2 regions of the Enterococcus sp. S86.2 genome follow, and region 2 is predicted to be linked to the other one. Evidence: predicted binding sites of a transcription regulator. Region 2 holds the regulator's gene; the other holds the start of a gene.
The links. The regulator CtsR, encoded in region 2, represses protease genes until heat stress. The targets are predictions, from matches to a motif close to TTGGTCAAAAAAGGTCAAANA.
Positions count from the first base shown of each region.

Region 1 (9,759 bases), 1.1 Mb from region 2:
AATTATTTTCAGCATCTTCTAATTCATGCTTAGCCTTATCGATTTCAGAACGTTTATTGGTAATCTGGTTCACTTCTTCTTTTTCAGTTTCCCATTGCATCTTCATGGCGTTTGCTTCTTCTCTAAGTTCAGCCAACTCTGCTTGCAAAATTTCTAAACGTTTTTTCGATGCGTCATCGCTTTCTTTTTTCAACGCTGCTTCTTCAATTTCAAGTTGCATTAAACGTCTGGTTACTTGGTCTAATTCTGTCGGCATAGAATTCATTTCCACACGAATTGTCGCACTTGCTTCATCGACTAAGTCAATCGCTTTATCTGGTAAAAATCGATCGGTAATATAACGATCAGAAAGTGTCGCAGCAGCAACTAAAGCATTATCGTGAATATTAACGCTATGGTGAATTTCAAATCTTTCTTTTAGTCCCCGTAAAATCGAGATCGTATCTTCCACTGTTGGTTCAGCGACTAAAACTTTTTGGAACCGGCGTTCTAGCGCCTTATCTTTTTCCATATATTGCCGATATTCATCTAATGTTGTAGCACCAATCATATGCAATTCACCACGGGCAAGCATCGGCTTTAATAAGTTTCCGGCATCCATGCTGCCTTCGGTCTTGCCAGCCCCCACGATGTTGTGAATTTCATCAATAAAAAGAATAATGCGCCCATCTGCTTTTTTCACTTCTTTTAAAACCGCTTTTAGTCGCTCTTCAAATTCGCCACGGAATTTAGCGCCGGCAATTAATGAACCCATATCAAGAGAAAAAATCGTTTTATCCTTTAAATTTTCTGGAACATCTTTGCGCACAATCCGTTGGGCTAGTCCTTCTACGATAGCCGTTTTACCAACCCCAGGCTCACCGATTAAAACAGGATTATTTTTTGTTTTTCGTGATAAAATCCGAATGACATCACGAATTTCTTCATCCCGTCCAATAATAGGATCCATCTTACCAGCTTTAACTTGTTGCACTAAATCGACACCGTATTTTTCCAATGCTTTATATTGTTCTTCTTGATTTTTTGAGGTCACTTTTTCTCCTCCGCGCATTACTTCAATATTGTGGCGCAATTCTTTTTCCGTAATTCCTTGGTTCACCAAATATTTCGTCAAACGATAATTTTTTAATTTCATTAATGCTAAAATTACGATTTCAGTGGCTAAAAATTCGTCTCCGAAACTTTCCCGTAATTGGTCTGCTTCATTTAATAGATTAAATAAATTTTGGCTCATGCTTTGACCATAAGCTACATTTCCACCAGCTACACTTGGATATTCATCAATTGCCTGATCGACTTCTCTTTCAAAAGATGCAACATCCACACCAGCATCCGTATAAAAATTACGTCCAAAATGATTTGGTTGTAAGAAAATTTTCCATAAATGAGCAATGTCGATTTCTTGATGATGACGTGTTACCGCAACTTGCTGTGCTTCTGCGATAGCTTCTTGTAAGGTTGTCGTCATTTTTTCAATATTCATTTGCCATTCCTCCTAAAGTATTAATTTACTGTGAGCTCAACTACTTTTATCATACTACTATCTCACCTTTTTGGCACGAATGTCGTAGTATTGTTCCTTTACTCACAATATAATAATACGCCTTTGGTCAGTAATGGTCAAACAAAATGCTCTCAAATTTAGCAAATTATTTATGAAATACTAACAAAATGACCGATCTTTCTAACTGGAATCATAGACCACTTGCAAGCCATTTTTATTTAAACTTGTGCTCGCTGGAACAATCATTTCGGCTAAATGAGGAATGGCCTTTTCCCCTATTTGTGCAATGAGAAGCAGTCGCTGAAATTGCCGTAATTTTTGCAGCATATAAAACCATTGAATATTTGAAAAAAGCGCTCGAAAATAATGTAAATGAGCAATCATAAAGTGGTTCCAATGCTTATTTTGATAAATCGCAATAACTTCTGCTTGATATAGTTCAAGACGTAAAGGCGCTATCTTAACAAACAATTTACTGCAAACATCAATAAAACGTAAATACGTTAAAAAGCGTCTTTCATCTTTGGTTTCTTTTAGAAAAACTTTCAAACGTCTTGCCGTTGTCTCTGCTTTAAAATAACCTAATTGATTTGGACTCACGACTAAATACACCTCGATCACTTCCCCTCACTTTAACAACGAAAAAAATAAAGATAATGTCAAAAAAAATCGGAGGAAAATTCCTCCGATCTTTTTGCAGTATGCTATTTATCGTCTTTATCGTTTTTCTTTTTCCATAAGAATACTGCACCACCGGCTAATATAACGCCGAATAATGAGAAGGCTGCTTTGCCTTCGTTGGTTTTTGGTAACATCCGTCGCGCTGTTGTTGCAACGGTGTCAACCAACTCGCCAAGTGTTTGTGGTAGTCGACCACGAGTTCTCGTTGGTTCTGCTGGTGTTGATGCTGGTTCACTTGGTGTAGTGGCACTAGATTCAGTTGGTGGTTCTTCTTGCGTATTATAGACACGAGGCGTTTTTTCTTCCATCGCTTTAGCTGGAACTTCACCGTCTGGATTTTCCAACATTGGTTGTCCATCAATTAATACTGGTAAGTAATTGCCATCTTCATCGTACCAAGATTCTGGAACTTCAATTTTGATTCGTTTTTCTTTATTGCCGATTACAAACCCTTCAGCACTCTCCAATTCCTCAAAGTAGAAGGTTCCCGATGGTAAAAAGCGTGCACCTGTATTTACCAACCCATCTTTATCAGACTCAAAAATATTAACACGATCGTCATGGAGCGGATCTTCTGATTCCACCCATTTGTTCTTCAAGTCATTAACATCGCTCATGTCCAGATAAAGTTTCTTACCATCCTCTTCACGATATATTGCAAATTTTGCGCCGGCAATTGGTCCTAGGTCTTCACCATTTGCTTGTTGCCCAAATTTAAAGAAGTACGGATCACGGACATAGCCCACATTTTTAGGATAAAGATGAATTTGCGTTAGACTTTCGTTATTGACATAAATTGGCAAGGTGATTAAAAGTGGTCGGCCTAATTTTTCCATATCCACATTTAAATCTTTTTTCTCTGTCAGACCTGTTTCAAGAATCAAATAGGCTGTCTCTTCATCACCACTTTTAACTGGTAATTTAGGGAATGTTGCAATCCCTTCTAACGTCCGGCCATCAGGCATTTCCGTTTTTTGTGAAACAATCGCTTGAGCGTTTACTTTAGTTAATTTTGACTCCTCCGCCATTTTAATTGCTTCTTTTCGGGCTAAAGTTGCGATGTAGTCAACGAAATCTTTTTGAGAAGAAACTTTGACTCCATTTGGCAGTTGCCCTTTTTCTTTGACATCTTTATACCAAGGGGTTGCATCGTAAATATCAAACATCGCACCATTTAACGGTAGTGAATTTTCTAGTAACGTATTATCTTGCTCTGTTAATTGTTCACCCACAATTTGCAGACCATCATTTTGATACTCCCAATCTTCCAGCTCTTTATTATTTTTCCAACGAAGATCACGGAAAATTCGTTTGTGCAAATAAATTGTCACTTCTTCAGGATTATCGGCGGCCTCTACGATAGTTTCGCCATTACTAGTAAAAGTAAAGACTAAAGGTAATAGCAGTAACAGTGCTAGTATGCTTGTCATAATCTTTTTCATTTTAAGCGCCTCCTTTCTTATTACGATAAACATAAAAGGCGCCTAATCCTCCGACAATTGCCAGAACTACTAGCGAGAGTGTCATAAATTTCTTAATACCTTGACCACCAGTTGTTGGCAAGCTACCTTCTGGGGTATTTTTTGCTGTCAATTCAATTGTGTTTTTATTTGTATCTCCTTTTGTAAGCTCATATTTAAAGTCTTCTTCAGTGGTAGTTTTTCCATTATAGGTAATTGTTACAACACCTTTTTTACTAATTTCAACTTCAAATGGATGTTCCAATAAGATATAACCTTCGGGGGCAGTTTTTTCTTTAACAAGATACGTTTTTCCTGCTGCTAATTCATAAACATTTCCCTCTTTTTTGAAAACTGATTTCCCAGAACCATCTGTTGTAGCTTCTGCTAATGGTGTTTTAAATTCGTTGTCTTCTTTAGCAAACAATTCAAATGTGGCATTTGATAATGGATTTTTTGTGACTTCATCAATTTTTAATATAGACAACTCAAAGGCTTTAATTTTATTTTCAATCTTACCAATTTTATCATTTGGTGTTATTAGCCAGCGTTTTTGGCCTTTATTGTAAGTTACCGTTAATTTTTCCCCATTGATAGTGGCGGACTTATCTTTAGCGGAGATTACAATATTCCAAGTATTAGCAACGCGACTGTATCCATCAAGCGTTTCTGTTTCAGTTAACGTGTACGTTCCTGGTTCCAAATCTTCATTAAATGTGATCTTCCCGCCATCTTTTGATTTAGTGGTATACTTCTTATCGTCTTTTGTTAATGTAAAGGTTACACCATCTAATTTGCTACCAAATCCATCTGTTTTTAGTAGCTCTAATCGGAATGGATACAAGTGATTTTTAACTTTATTATCCGTTATCGGCTTATCGGCGCTGTCTTTTATAGTTACATTTAAGTTTTGATCAACAGTCACTTTCAAATCGCCAATTGGCTTATAACCCTCAAGAGTTTTAGTTTCTTTAATGACATAGTTACCCGGAGCAACCAGTGTATCAAATTTAACTTTTCCACCGGCAGATGTTGCAGAAGTTATAACAGTTTCCCCATTGCTTTCGTACAATTTAAATTCAACACCTGATAATAGATTACCTTGACCGTCTATTTTTTCAAATTCAATCGCAGTTTTATTATCGCGGACTTTGGTGTGGACCAGGTTTGTTTCAAAGGCTGGTTTTTGTCCTTCCTTAGTGCCATAAACAAAGGTCACTTTCGCTTTATTTTCCATTAAATCGTTAATTTTATCATCTACGGTATTGGTTACTTTAACTTTCAAGCGTAGGCTAAAGTCTTTTCCATAAAAGCCGTCCTCACCAGATTGTTCGTTAATTGCTCGAGAAGCCGCTTCCGTCAAAATCAGTGTTAATTTACCAGAACTTCTGTCATAGGTTGAATCATCTTCAAAAAGTTTTTTCACCTCAGTATAAACAGGATTCCAATTTATAATTTCCTTCGTTTCAAATTTTGTTTTTCCGTTAATATTATAAAGTGTTAGGCTATCTTTCCAATTACTGTCAGAAAGTTCCACTCCTTTTGGCAACGTATCTTCAATTATATATTGTTTAGGTACGATTAATGATTTTGAACTAACATCAATTGTTTCTTGGTTAATAAAATAGTAGTGCTCCTGGCCAGTTTCTACATAACGGGCATCCTTATGAGGAACACCTTCACTTAATTCACTTTCCTTATCTGCATCGTGACCCTTGACACGATATTTTTCTGGTAATGACCATGGATCGTTGCCGTCATTGTAGCGATCTAAATCATTGTAATAGCGTTGTTCAAATCCAGACACACCCCCTGTTGGACTATTCCAATTATCACCTTTTTGATACTGTTTTAGCGGTTGCACCGTTTTGGTTGGCGGATTCTGATTGACTTGAGCCAAACTAGAACTTGCAAAGGTGTTCCAGGCGCGTCCTTGAGTTGAGCCAAATTTATATTTGTGGGTTGTACCTGCCATTGGAAATGTTACAGCAGCCGTTGCAAAGGTTGCACCACCAAGATAATCTGTAAAGGAATTGGAGCCATTACTATAATAACTATTTTTATCATAGTTACATGATCCACTATGAGGATTTAACGTACTTCCAAAGTTCCCGGCTTGACCACCGTCAATTCGACCGGCAAATTCGTGCGCATTTTTTGCTGTTACACCGAAATGAAGATCTATATTACCATAACCGTTTAAAGATGCAAAAGTCATCGTAGCGTCCGAACCTTCCGAAAAGTCGATAAAATCATTTGGCATATTTGTATCACTGGCATTGGGATGTTTTTCAGCATCAAAAAAATTAAATTCAATATCAAATTTATGGATATTTCCATAAATTACTCCTGAAAATAGATTATGGGAAAACTCCATCCATGGTTTCACATCAGATGAATTCCACGTAGCACTAGGACCGATTACAATGTTTGTTAGATGAATAACCGCTCCGACTTTTTTTGGTGTTAGCCCATCAGCGCCGATATAGCCTCCTACGTGGTCATAAATTAATGTGATTTCCTCATTTTCCATTTTACCAGTACTGTTTTCAAATTGCATTGTAGCAGTTTTGTTTGATTCTTTCGAATTCTTCATTGCTGTATAATAGGGGTTGGTCCCATTAGTTGATTTATTATAAACGATAGCGGTCCCTGCTGCTCCAGCGGTGAAAAGTTTATAGGTATTTTCACTTAACGCCGCTGCTGCAGAATTGTAGTCTTCTGTATGTGCTGCAGTTAGATTTTTTTTGTGTTTGATGGTTGGTTGGTACTGCGACTTTCCACTTGTCGCTGCTTTTGATATTACATGGACCTTCTCCACAATAGCATCTTGTGAAATAATCAAATCTTTCCCGACTGTTGATAGTGCTCTGGTATTTCGTGGTTGTACAGTTTGCTTTGTGGTATTTGCTTTCTTTGTTTCGGTTTGCGGTTTTTCGGCTGGATTTTCAACTGCTGGACCTTTTAATGTGAAAGTTTCAGCTGATTTGCCAACTAAAATATTTTCTACTACTTCAAACTCTTCTGTAGACGATGGTACTGTTTCTTCTTCGCTTGTCTCAGAAGTTGCCACCGTACTAATTGAATCAATTACGACTGGATTTTCACCATCAAATTGCAATGCTAATTTTGGTTCAGATCCAATTGCTGTCGTATATTTAAAACTTCCTTTCCCGTTATCGGTAAAAGATTTCGCTTCGATCCAGCTGCCTTTTTCAACACTACCAGCTTGAAACTGGGTTTCTGGTAATTGCAGATTGGGATCTGCTGCTGAAACGATTTCACCATTTGTTAATTTAAGCTTGAGTTTCCCTTTCTCATAGGTACCATTCACATCATTTGTTGTGCTTTTTGACATGTCATAATCATAATTAATTAACCAACTGATCGTGCCTTTTTCTGTATCGTTTTGCGAAGTATAGCTGACTTTTAAAAAGTCGGTATTGATTAATTCCGTTGGCGTTGGTTCATTCGCAGATGTTCGCCAAAGGGAAGAAATCGAAAACAGACCTTCTAAAAGGGGCAGCAACATCGCAACAACAACTACAACTATTAGAATTTTTTTCCGTTTCGTCATATTCGCCCCTCCTCATTATCCTCATCATATTCTTACAACTTTATTGTACCAACCTTAATTTTTTTCTTCAAAAAGTTGTAAAATCCTGCACTAACAAGATAATTTAGAAAGCGCTGTTATTTATTCCGGCAACCGCCTTGGTATAATCATATTCTTATCATTTTCTTATTTATATAATATATAAAACTCATCTTTATCGTTAAAAACATAAAAAAATCTTGTTAAAGTTGACTGAAAAATACGTTCGTTATCCACTGATATTATCGCTTTTATTGTATTTTTTACTTTAATAATGGAATGAAAAACGTCTAACGCAGCTTACAATTAAGGAAGATTATTATTATCATGATATTCTAATTTTAAATTTAGAAACAAAAAAACAAACCAGAAATGAGCTTCTAGTTTGTCTTTTCACTACTTTGATTTAATTCTTTCAATTCGCCTTTAATTGCTTTGCGTTTATCCCATAAAATATAAACAAAACCCAAGGCAAAAGGCCAAATATAGGTAGCAAAGCGATACAGCAACATAGAAGATACGGCATCGACTGTACCAACCAGTGGTTTAAACAACAATAAATACACAAACTCAAAAGAACCAATTCCCGCAGGTGTTGGAATCACCCCAGCCAAAATAACGGTAAAACTAATCAGGGAAAAGGTCAGTAAAAAGTCTAGCGACGGATGATTCTCCACCAACAGAAAATAAGGTAGCACATACCAGATTGCCATTTTCAATAAGTTTAGCAAAAAGATTTTAAAAATTCGCGGACGTTCTTGTAAGATACCATTCACTGCCAAACGCAACGAATATATTTGTAAATTCGCCTGATCCACCATTTCCCGCAGTTTTTGTGATTTGAATAATTTATTGGTTATCTTGACAAAAAGAACTTGCAATTTCAAGCTCAAAGAAAGAAGCAAGAGAGCTGCAATAATCAAAAAAGTTACAATCATACCAGCTAAAATTAACGGGATCATATTTGGTGCTTTATCATAAAACAAAGAAAATTGAATAAGTAAGCCAATGAGGGCATAGACCAGTAATGCCAGTTTATACATCACCATGTGAAGAGCAGTCACGCCTACCCCATCAGAAACTCTCAATCCTTTACGCCGATAATAATTCACCTCTGAAATGAGAGTCCCTGCCCCAAAGGTAACCACACGATAAAAAGTATAATAACAAACAGCAAAAAAACCATCGCGCCGGGTAAAATCGGAAGTAAAGGGTTCGGCTAAGGTTTTAATATTGATACCTTCGGCAATCAAGTAGAGTGTACCACAGGCAAAAACGGTGATTAAAGCATAAACAGTCGTACTTTTTAACTCTGCCAAAATTTCACCAAAGGAATTTTGCAACAAATAAAACATTACCCCTAAAATTACAACCAGTAGTACAATATTCAAGAGTAATTTCGTTTTTGAATTAATTTTCATAAAACCTCCTTTAAACTACTAGTGATAATAAACAATAAGCAATAAACACACGGCAATTCCGATTAAAAAGCAAAGATAAAATTTCTTCTTACGGGTTTTATGGTGAAAGATTTTCTGAGCAAGTAACCCACCTAAGCCACCACCGACCATGCCCATAAATAAGAGGTTTTTTTCAGAAATTCGCTGACCGCCTTTTACTGCTTGCCGCTTGTCGTAATACATTAAAAAGAAAACATATAAATTCACTAAGATTAGATAAAACCATAACGGGTTTTCGTTAAACAAGAACAAAACTCCTTTATTTACAAATTATTTTTAAAAAAGAAAAGCGAGATTACTTACGCCAAGCGTAGGCCTCTCGCTTCATTATAACAAGTATACTAGAAAGTTTTGAATAAATTATGCATTTTCAGCATTTAATTCAGCGATTTTCACAATAACATCTGTCGCTTTTTCCATTGCTTGAAGGGATACAAATTCAAAACGACCATGCATATTTTCCCCACCGGCAAAGATATTTGGCGTTGGTGTGCCTAATTGTGAAATTTTAGAGCCATCGGTCCCACCACGCACAGGTTCGATAATCGGTTTAATGTCTAAAGCCAACATCGCTTCTTTGGCAATTTCTACAATGCTCATGTCTTTTTCAATTATTTCTTTCATATTGTAATATTGATCGTACATATTCACATCAATGCGCTTTTCATCAAATTGCCCATTCATTTTGTCTGCAATTCCTGTAATCAATGCTTTTCTGGCTTCGAATTTTTCATGATCGTGGTCACGGATAATGTAGCTCATTTTTGCTTCTTCTTCATTGCCGTTAATGGCCATTAAGTGAAAGAAGCCTTCGTAGCCTGCGGTTTTTTCTGGAATTTCAGTTTGTGGTAGCTGATTATTAAATGCAATGGCTAAACGTAATGCATTAATCATTGTATCTTTGGCAGTCCCTGGATGAACATTTTTACCATGAATTGTAATTTCTGCGGCGGCGGCATTAAATGTTTCATATTGCAATTCACCGACAGGCCCACCGTCCATCGTATAAGCAAAATCAGCCCCAAATTGGGCAACGTCAAATTTATCAGCGCCAACGCC
Region 1 covers NZ_CM206813.1:1,637,779-1,647,537, forward strand. Annotated here, with positions in the region: gene clpB (ATP-dependent chaperone ClpB) at 1-1,483, opposite strand, end outside; gene AC6R0T_RS07645 (hypothetical protein) at 1,685-2,104, opposite strand; gene AC6R0T_RS07650 (pilin N-terminal domain-containing protein) at 2,209-3,627, opposite strand; gene AC6R0T_RS07655 (SpaA isopeptide-forming pilin-related protein) at 3,629-7,222, opposite strand; gene AC6R0T_RS07660 (lysylphosphatidylglycerol synthase transmembrane domain-containing protein) at 7,621-8,661, opposite strand; gene AC6R0T_RS07665 (DUF1294 domain-containing protein) at 8,680-8,946, opposite strand; gene pepT (peptidase T) at 9,061-9,759, opposite strand, start outside.
Region 1: a site for CtsR is predicted at 1,607-1,627, ahead of clpB (ATP-dependent chaperone ClpB). Genes of this name have one in related genera too.

Region 2 (9,759 bases):
TTCTCCAAGCGAATTTCTTTTTAAAACGAGAGGACAATTCTCTTTTTCACCCCCAAATTTTTCAAAAAATTTATGATCAGCACTAAAAAAGTACGACCTTTTAAGCAAATTTAAAAGGTCGTACTTTATTTTAACGCATTGTGACAAATTCCTCGGCTCCGGTTGGGTGAATCGCAACCGTATTGTCGAAATCTGCTTTTGTCGCCCCCATTTTGATGGCAACCGCAAAACCTTGTAACATTTCATCCACACCGATACCAATCGCGTGCAAGCCGACGATTCGTTCTTCTTCTCCCACACAAATCAATTTCATTTCGCATTTTTGCCGATAATCATTTAAGGCAAAATACATCGGGGTAAAGCGGGAACGGTAAACTTTTACTTTTTCAGCTTGATATTTTTCATAGGCTTGTTCTTCTGTCAGCCCGATTGTCGCAATCGGCGGATGGGTGAAGATCACCGTTGGAATCAGATCATAATCCAAATGCAGATCTTTTTTGCCATTAAATAAGCGCTCAGATAAACGCCGTCCGGCAGCAATCGCAACTGGGGTTAAATCAACTTTCCCGATAATATCGCCTACCGCATAAACACCCGGCACCGAAGTATTTTGGAATTCATCCACCGCGATAAACCCACGCTGGTCTAATTTCACCCCGATTTTTTCTAAATCAAGATTTTGTGTATTTGGTAAACGTCCGCCGGCAAAGAGAACTTTTTCAGCCTGTAACTTTGCCCCGTTTTCAAACGTCACTGTAAAAGTATCGTCATCATTTTTAATAATTTCAGTTGCAACGTACTCAGGATACAAAGACAAGCCTGCTTCTTGGTACATTTCCACTAAATTATCACTTAACATCGGATCAAAAGTTCGTAACGGACGCCCTTGCCGATAAGCCCACATGGTTTTAATGCCCATTTGTTGTGCCATACCAGAAAGCTCTGCTGCAATGTAGCCTGCTCCCAAGACCAGCATACTCTCCGGCTTTTTCGTCATGGCAAAAAAGTCGTCTGAATCCATTGCATATTCTCCCCCGGGGATATTCATATGGCTCGGTCTTCCCCCAGTCGCAATCAAAATATGAGGGGCTGTAAATTTTTCATCGCCAACCACTACCGTCTGGGAGTCGACAAATTTTCCGTAGCCCGTTACTACATCAACTTTATTACTGTCTAAACCTCTTTGGTAAGCCCCGTGTAAAAAGGAAATATATTTTTCTCGGCGCGTCACCAATTCTGTAAAATCAAACGCTTTGATATCTGCTGTAATACCGTAACTTGGTGCATCGCGGCGAATCATTTCCAGCATTTCACTAGCCTGCCACATTACTTTTTTCGGTACACAACCAACATTTACACACGTTCCGCCTAAAGCTTTGCCTTCAATTAGCAAAACTTTTTGTCCGTGCAGCCCCGCTCTATTTGCCGATGCAATCCCGCCGCTACCGCCACCGATGACAATATAATCATAACTTTTCACGTAATTCTCCCCTTTATCCTTTTAGAATACGTCTGAAAATTTCAACGACAGATAATTTGACCTTTGTCCTATCAGTCACGTTTTAGTCTTCATTCAAAAAATTTGCTAAAATCTGAAGCCTACTACATTTTCAGACACACTAGGATTCCCATAATTTTTCCAATACCTGTATTGTACTTGAAAGAAAAATGATAAGCTAGTAGGCTGTTTATAGGCTAAACTTACTTAAAGATTACGTGGATATAACCAGTAATTTTTGCGTAATAGTTATTTTCGTATAAAGGAGCAAAATCATGCCGCTAAAATTTACCCAAATTCATCATGTTGCCATTATCGTTTCCAACCTCGCTAGCGCCAAACACTTTTATGTGGACATTCTGGGACTACCGATCATTAGAGAACATTATCGGCCCGAAAAAAATGATACGAAACTCGATTTGCAATTAGATAATTGCCAACTGGAAATCTTTGCCGCAACTCATCCGCCCAAACGACCAAGTTTTCCTGAGGCTTGCGGACTACGCCACTTAGCCTTCAAAACTACCAATATTGAAGCCGAAGTCGCCTACTTAAAAGAACAGGGGGTAAGATGTGAAGAAATTCGGCGAGACACGTTCACAAACGAAAAAATGACTTTCTTCTTCGATCCTGACGGCTTGCCGCTGGAATTGCATGAATAAATAAAGTCGCAACAAATTAACCTGCACCCAATCTATTGAACAAAAAACTCCTGTCTAATTCATGGTCGGCTATCTCATTTAGGTTAGCAATCAAAGCTACCTTAGTGACAGTCATCCATTTAGACTGGAGTTTTTCTATTGTTGAACTAGTTTTATTCACAATAAGCTGAAATTTTGCTTTGCGGAAAATACACCAAAGTCAAGCTTCTGATATTTTTCCCGCCAAGCAAAATAACCTGCCTTGTCTTTTATCCTATTTCCTAATCCTTCTTCTTACGAATCATATCCCCCACCGCAACAGCTTGGGCAACAGGCATCGTTAAAATCATCATCGGATTTGGGGCCCGGTCGATCATTTCCCCTTCATCATTTTTCATCCATGCCACTGATTGTTCAAAATGTTTAAAGCCTGGTGAATAAAATTCAATTTCATCCCCGACAGAAAAGTGATTTCGTTGGCGAATCGTAGCAATTTTTGTTGTAGGATCATAGGCCATGACTTCGCCGACAAACTGATATTGCGGAATTTTACGTCTTGGGCCAAAGAGCTGTTCATTTTCCGTTGGTGTATGGTAATAAAAACCCGTTGCAAGCTCTCGTTGTGCCACTTTCCATAGTTCGTCGATCCACTCTTGTTTGCAAACATAATTTTCTGGATCTGCAATATAGCTGTCCACCGCCGCTTTGTACACGTTTGAAACGGTGGAAACATAGTGAATAGATTTCATGCGCCCTTCAATTTTTAAACTATCCACGCCGTTTTCAATTAAATCTGGAATGTGCTCAATCATCGTCATATCGACAGCACTCATGGAAAATTCTTCATTTACATTTCCTTTATCCGTTAAACTGCGGTGTTGCTCTGTACCAAAGGGCATATCGTATAATTCATATTTCCAGCGACAAGATTGTGAACAGCCGCCGCGATTGGCATCCCGCATGGACATATGGTTCGATAATGTACACCGGCCTGAATATGAAATACACATTGCCCCGTGAATAAAGGCTTCAATCTCAATTTCAGTATTTTTGCGAATTTCAGCAACTTCTGCCATTGAAACTTCCCGTGCTAAAACGACCCGCTCTAAGCCTTCATTTTTCCAAAATTCCAATGTCTCAAAATTTGTGGCAGAGGCTTGCGTTGAAAGGTGAATCGGAAGACCCGGCGCTTCTGTTGCACAAATTTCAATCAATGCCGGATCAGACACGATCACCGCACTAATTCCGACATCCCGCAACTCGCGGAAAAATTCTCCCGCACCTTCTTGATTCCCTTCATGGGTAACCATATTGGCCGCTACGTATACTTTGGCATTGTGTTCTTTAGCAAAAGCTACACCTTCTGCCATTTCTTCATAACTAAAATTCCCCGCGCGGCTTCGCAAACCATACGCGTTCCCGCCAATATAAACAGCATCGGCGCCATAATGAATCGCCGTTTTCAATTTTTCCAAAGTTCCCGCCGGAGCCAAAACCTCCGGCCGCTTCAAGACTCTCTTTGTCATGTCTTTTTGTCACTCCTGCTTTAGATGTGAAAAAGGCTCGCTTAGAAAGTGAGCAATAAGGCAAAAACAGTGTAAGCCATTTTGCTTATCACTGGTTTTACTTATTGTTGAACTTTCTGGCCTTTTTTACTTCATTTATCGTAAATAGTTTCGCTTGCTTTTTAGCGAATCGCTTTTGGATCTAAATAATAAAAACCAGTGTCTAATCCGCGCTTTTCAGGATGCAAGGTCTGCAGTTTTTCATCTAATGCTGCAGCTTGTGCTTCGTCCCACGTCCCAGCTAAGATGGCTGCCTTAGCGGCCACAAATAATTCGGCAATGGCAACAAAATTGGCTTCATCGGTAAACAATCCATCCAGTTTCCACGTTGTAAAACCAGTTTGGGCCAACTGTCCTACTTCTTTCATCAAATCCAAATCATTATCAGCAAAAATATGCGTCCCATGACTATCTTCAAAGATTGAGTAATGGGTTTCTGGTTTTTTTGGTTCCGATAAGAACAAATCGCGTTCACGACTTGTACGCTCATCTTGCTGCGTATAATTATAATAATTTTGTAAAAGTGGCCGTTTTGATTGATGGATACAGGTTGCACCGTAAACTAAAACTTCCGCCGGTACCGTTAATTGTGGCGCCATTTCTACCATTTCCGCAAAAGGCACTTCTCTGGCTAAAACAGCCCCAACAGCACCTTTTTTACTCCAAAAATTAATTTGACGCGCACTGGTCACTAAGGTTTCCCCATCATATATAAAAGGCGTCGCCAAGTTTTCATTTTGCGTCATCACATAGACGACACCAGGATCTCCCACCACAATTTGATCGGCACCACTTTCTTTTACAAAAGCTAAATACTCCGGTACTAACTTCATTTTTTCCGGATGCATAATGCCATTGACGGCAATTGCTGCTTTTTTCCCGGCAGCATGGGCTAAATTTACTAATTGCCTTTGTTCTTTGCGTGAAAATGAATAAGGTAACCGCAAACCAAACGTTTCTTCCCCAAAGTAGATGGTGTCCACACCAGCTGCTAGTAATTTTTCGGCTTGGTCAACAGAGGCTACCGTTGTGACTAATTCAATCATCTTCTTCCCCCTTTGATAACTCAATTATCTTATCACAGGGTGTGGAATTTTAGAAGTAGCAATCAAAAATCCTACTATTTTTAGAAGATTTCCTGATTGGATTTTAAAAATACAACAGAACGCTAATAAGTCTGGTAATTTATCCCCCGAAAGTAAAATGGATAAAACAAAACTTTGCCAAAAAATCGTTAAAAGAGAACTGAACACAAAAACCCCCAAATGTTAGAAAATTACTAACATTTGGAGGCCGCATTTTTAAACGTTTTGCAATTTTTTCCCTTCAGTAGGTTCTTTTACTGTTAAGGTGATTTTCCCTTTTTTAGCACCGATTGTAACATTATCCCCCAAATGAATTTGGCCAGATAATAACGCTTCAGATAAACGATCTTCCACTTCTTTTTGCAGTGCTCTTCTGATTGGACGAGCGCCATATTCTGGATCAAAACCAGCTTTACCGATAACTTCATTGGCAGCAGGTGTGATTTTCAATTGAATATCTTGTTCGGCTAAGCGTTTTATAATGGATTTACTCATGATTTTCACGATTTGTTGAATTTCAGCTTCTCCTAATGAACGGAAGACAACTGTTTCATCAATTCGGTTTAAAAATTCAGGGCGAAAAGCTTTTTTCAATTCTTCTAAAATACGTTTTTGCATAGCCCCATGATCTTTTGTTAAATCCGTTACGTTAAAACCAACATTTTTTTCTTCACGAATTTGCGTAGCCCCAATATTGGAGGTCATAATCAAAATCGTATTACGAAAATCAACTTTACGTCCTTTTGAGTCGGTCAAATGCCCATCGTCTAATACTTGTAATAAAATATTAAAGACATCTGGATGCGCTTTTTCAACTTCATCCAACAAGATAACAGAATATGGTTTAGAACGAACCTTCTCTGTTAATTGTCCACCTTCGTCATACCCGACATAACCTGGAGGAGAACCAATCAGACGGCTCGTACTGTATTTTTCCATAAACTCTGACATGTCTACGCGAATCAGTGCATCTTCACTGCCAAACATCGCTTCTGCTAGCGTTTTGGCCAATTCGGTTTTCCCAACACCAGTTGGTCCTAAAAACATGAAGGAACCAATTGGACGATTTGGATCTTTCAAGCCACTTCTAGCGCGACGAATCGAACGCGCGACAGCTTTAACTGCTTCTTCTTGGCCCACTACCCGTTGATGGAGAATTTTTTCTAAATCTAGGAGGCGTTCGCTTTCTTTTTTCTCCATTTGTTGCAACGGTACACCTGTCCACTGAGAAACGACAGTTGCGACATCTTCTGCTGTCACACGGTCAGCAAAACCAGAGGCTTCTTTTGTTTCCGCAAAGGCTAATTCTGCCAAACGTTGACTTAACTTTTTCTCTTTTTGGCGTAAACGAGCTGCCGCTTCAAAGTTTTGATTTTGAATTGCTTCTTCTTTTTCACTCATCAGATTTGCAATGTCTTCTTGCAAACCGATAATTTCAGAAGGTTCATCTGCTTTATCCAAACGTACTTTTGCTGAAGACTCATCCATTAAATCAATTGCCTTATCTGGTAACTGCCGCGAATTGATATAGCGAACAGACAACTGGACAGCCGCATGTAATGCTTCATCAGAGATTTCAACACCATGATGTTCTTCGTAACGAGGACGCAAGCCTCTTAAGATCTCTTCGGCCTCTTCTGGCGTTGGCTCATCGACTTGCACACGAGCAAAACGACGTTCCAATGCAGAATCTTTTTCAATATACTTTTGATATTCATCTAGCGTGGTGGCACCAATTGTTTGTAACTCGCCACGAGCTAAAGCCGGTTTCAAAATATTGGAAGCATCAATGGCCCCTTCAGCTCCGCCGGCACCAATCAAAGTATGCAGCTCGTCGATGAATAAGATAATTTGCCCGTCATGATAAATTTCATCAATGATTTTTTTCATCCGGTCTTCAAATTCACCACGATATTTCGTACCCGCTACAAGAGAACCCATATCCAGCATCATCAAACGTTTTTGCTGCATATCTTCCGGAACTTCGCCCCGTACAATCTGTTGCGCTAAACCTTCTGCAATAGCTGTTTTCCCAACACCAGGTTCCCCCACTAAAACAGGATTATTTTTCGTTCTGCGCGAGAGGATTTGAATCAGACGTTTTACTTCTTTACTGCGGCCTACCACGGGATCGAGGCGGTTTTCTCTGGCAAGCTTCGTTAAATCCCGAGCTAAGCCGTCTAGCGTCGGCGTACCTTGCTGCATGCCTTTTGTACCCTGAGGCGCTTGTCTGCGGCGTCCTCCTAACCCGTTATTGGGTGCCTTGCTTTCACTTACGCCCATTTTCTTTTTCAAAAGTTGGCGCATTCTAGCTAAGCTCAAACCAAGGTTGACCATGATGCGAGAAGCAAGAATTTCATCATCGCGTAAAAGTCCCAGTAGTAAATGCTCTGTGCCAATATTCGGAGCGCCTAAGCGTTTTGCTTCGTCACCTGCATAGGCAAAAATTTGTTTTGCCCGTGGTGAATACGGTAAGTAAACTCCAGCCGGATAAGATTTCATCGTGCCATAGCCAGTTAAATGCTCAATTTCTTCTCTAACATCTGTTTCAGTAACGCTCATTTCCCGTAACACTTTTCCAGCAATACCATCTTGTTCAATAATCAAAGCCAACAGTAGATGTTCTGAACCGACTGACTGATGTTTGAAAGTTTTTGCTTCTTCTTGGGCAATCGTCAAGACCGCCTTGGCTTTTTCTGTAAATAATTCATCCATCTGACTCACTTCCTATCCTCATAACTTAATCGCTCTAGCACTGCATGTAACATGCCAGCTCGAATTTCATTTTCATTTTTAAAACGTCCCAGCGTACTTTTAGCCAAAGCCGCTAAAATTAAATTACCTTCTGTTTTGGTTAAAATATCTTCTTCGTATAGCTTTTGAATAATGGCTAAAGCATCTTTTTCTCCCAGTGTATCGACAAAAAGTTGATCTACTTGCTCTAAAAAGCGATGATTGTCAGAAATTTTGATTTTTTCAATTCTAATATAGCCACCGCCACCGCGCTTACTTTCAACAACATAGCCCCGTTGAATTGTGAAACGCGTATTAATGACATAATTAATTTGGGATGGTACACAGTTGAATAAATCAGCCATCTCGGTGCGACGGATTTCAATCATTTCGCTATCTTCCAAAATTTTTTTCAAATAAGCTTCAATTAAATCAGAAGTGTTGTGACGACTCATAATGCGATTTCCCTCCCTTGACTAATTCTGACCTTAATTATACCCAACTTAGCTGGATAATTAAAGGAACATGACTGAATCACAACATTCCTTTAAGAATTAGCGGAAGAAAAAATAAAACACGTACACACGAACTGCTTCGTAACTTTTTTATAGGAAATAAAAGTTACTTCTCTATTTTACCGCAACTTTCACAAAAGTAAAAAATCTAACACAATGAATATTCATACATTAATTTGAACTAATCACATACTATTTTTCCTTACAATTCACTGAATAATTTACTAGCTTGTCTATTTTTTAAAACAAAATCATATAATTTTTTTATCGTAGCTAATAAAATTTTGTCCTTGATAGAACTATTTTGATATACAAAAAAACGAAATCCTTAATATGATTTCGTTAAGACGCGCCCAAGAGGAGTCGAACCCCTAACCTTTTGATCCGTAGTCAAACACTCTATCCAGTTGAGCTATGGGCGCATAAATATTAAATTAAGTCTGACAACATTATAGCTTAAATTCATTTAGAAATAAAGCCTAAAATAAAAAAATCGGGAAGACAGGATTCGAACCTGCGACCCCTTGGTCCCAAACCAAGTGCTCTACCAAGCTGAGCTACTTCCCGATAAAAAATAAAAAGACTACGCGCCCAAGAGGAGTCGAACCCCTAACCTTTTGATCCGTAGTCAAACACTCTATCCAGTTGAGCTATGGGCGCATCTTTCTAATGCCGAGGACCGGAATCGAACCGGTACGGTGATCACTCACCGCAGGATTTTAAGTCCTGTGCGTCTGCCAGTTCCGCCACCCCGGCTTTTTTACTTTTTAAAGTAAAGCGGAAAACGGGGTTCGAACCCGCGACCCCCACCTTGGCAAGGTGGTGCTCTACCACTGAGCTATTTCCGCATGGTTTTGATGCCGGCTAAAGGACTTGAACCCTCGACCCTCTGATTACAAATCAGATGCTCTACCAACTGAGCTAAGCCGGCCTTTTATGCGGGTGAAGGGACTTGAACCCCCACGCCGTAAGGCGCCAGATCCTAAATCTGGTGCGTCTGCCAATTCCGCCACACCCGCATATTTCTTATGAGCCGTACAGGGCTCGAACCTGTGACCCTCTGATTAAAAGTCAGATGCTCTACCAACTGAGCTAACGGCTCATATGGGGGTTAACGGGTTCGAACCGCTGACCCTCTGCTTGTAAGGCAGATGCTCTCCCAGCTGAGCTAAACCCCCATAAGTTCGCGTGGCGACGTCCTACTCTCACAAAGGGAAACCCTTCACTACAATCGGCGCTAAGAAGCTTAACTTCTGTGTTCGGCATGGTTACAGGTGTATCCTTCTCGCTATCGCCACCACACTATTTAATTAAGTGAATTTCATTCACTCAAAACTGGATCTTGAAGTTTTTCAAAACTCTTCCGAGTTTTCTTTTACTTTGGTTAAGCCCTCGATCGATTAGTATCAGTCCGCTCCATACATCACTGTACTTCCACTCCTGACCTATCTACCTGATCTTCTCTCAGGGATCTTACTTTCTTTAAGAAATGGGAAATCTCATCTTGAGGTGGGCTTCACACTTAGATGCTTTCAGCGTTTATCCCTTCCCTACATAGCTACCCAGCGATGCCTCTGGCGAGACAACTGGTACACCAGCGGTAAGTCCATCCCGGTCCTCTCGTACTAAGGACAGCTCCTCTCAAATTTCCAACGCCCGCGACGGATAGGGACCGAACTGTCTCACGACGTTCTGAACCCAGCTCGCGTGCCGCTTTAATGG
Region 2 covers NZ_CM206813.1:2,749,109-2,758,867, forward strand. Annotated here, with positions in the region: gene gor (glutathione-disulfide reductase) at 131-1,480, opposite strand; gene gloA2 (SMU1112c/YaeR family gloxylase I-like metalloprotein) at 1,774-2,160, shown strand; gene AC6R0T_RS13105 (peptidase U32 family protein) at 2,421-3,665, opposite strand; gene AC6R0T_RS13110 (peptidase U32 family protein) at 3,827-4,750, opposite strand; gene AC6R0T_RS13115 (ATP-dependent Clp protease ATP-binding subunit) at 5,006-7,504, opposite strand; gene AC6R0T_RS13120 (CtsR family transcriptional regulator) at 7,510-7,977, opposite strand; tRNA gene AC6R0T_RS13125 (tRNA-Arg) at 8,386-8,459, opposite strand; tRNA gene AC6R0T_RS13130 (tRNA-Pro) at 8,531-8,604, opposite strand; tRNA gene AC6R0T_RS13135 (tRNA-Arg) at 8,624-8,697, opposite strand; tRNA gene AC6R0T_RS13140 (tRNA-Leu) at 8,708-8,793, opposite strand; tRNA gene AC6R0T_RS13145 (tRNA-Gly) at 8,814-8,885, opposite strand; tRNA gene AC6R0T_RS13150 (tRNA-Thr) at 8,896-8,968, opposite strand; tRNA gene AC6R0T_RS13155 (tRNA-Leu) at 8,975-9,056, opposite strand; tRNA gene AC6R0T_RS13160 (tRNA-Lys) at 9,067-9,139, opposite strand; tRNA gene AC6R0T_RS13165 (tRNA-Val) at 9,143-9,215, opposite strand; rRNA gene rrf (5S ribosomal RNA) at 9,224-9,339, opposite strand; rRNA gene AC6R0T_RS13175 (23S ribosomal RNA) at 9,418-9,759, opposite strand, start outside.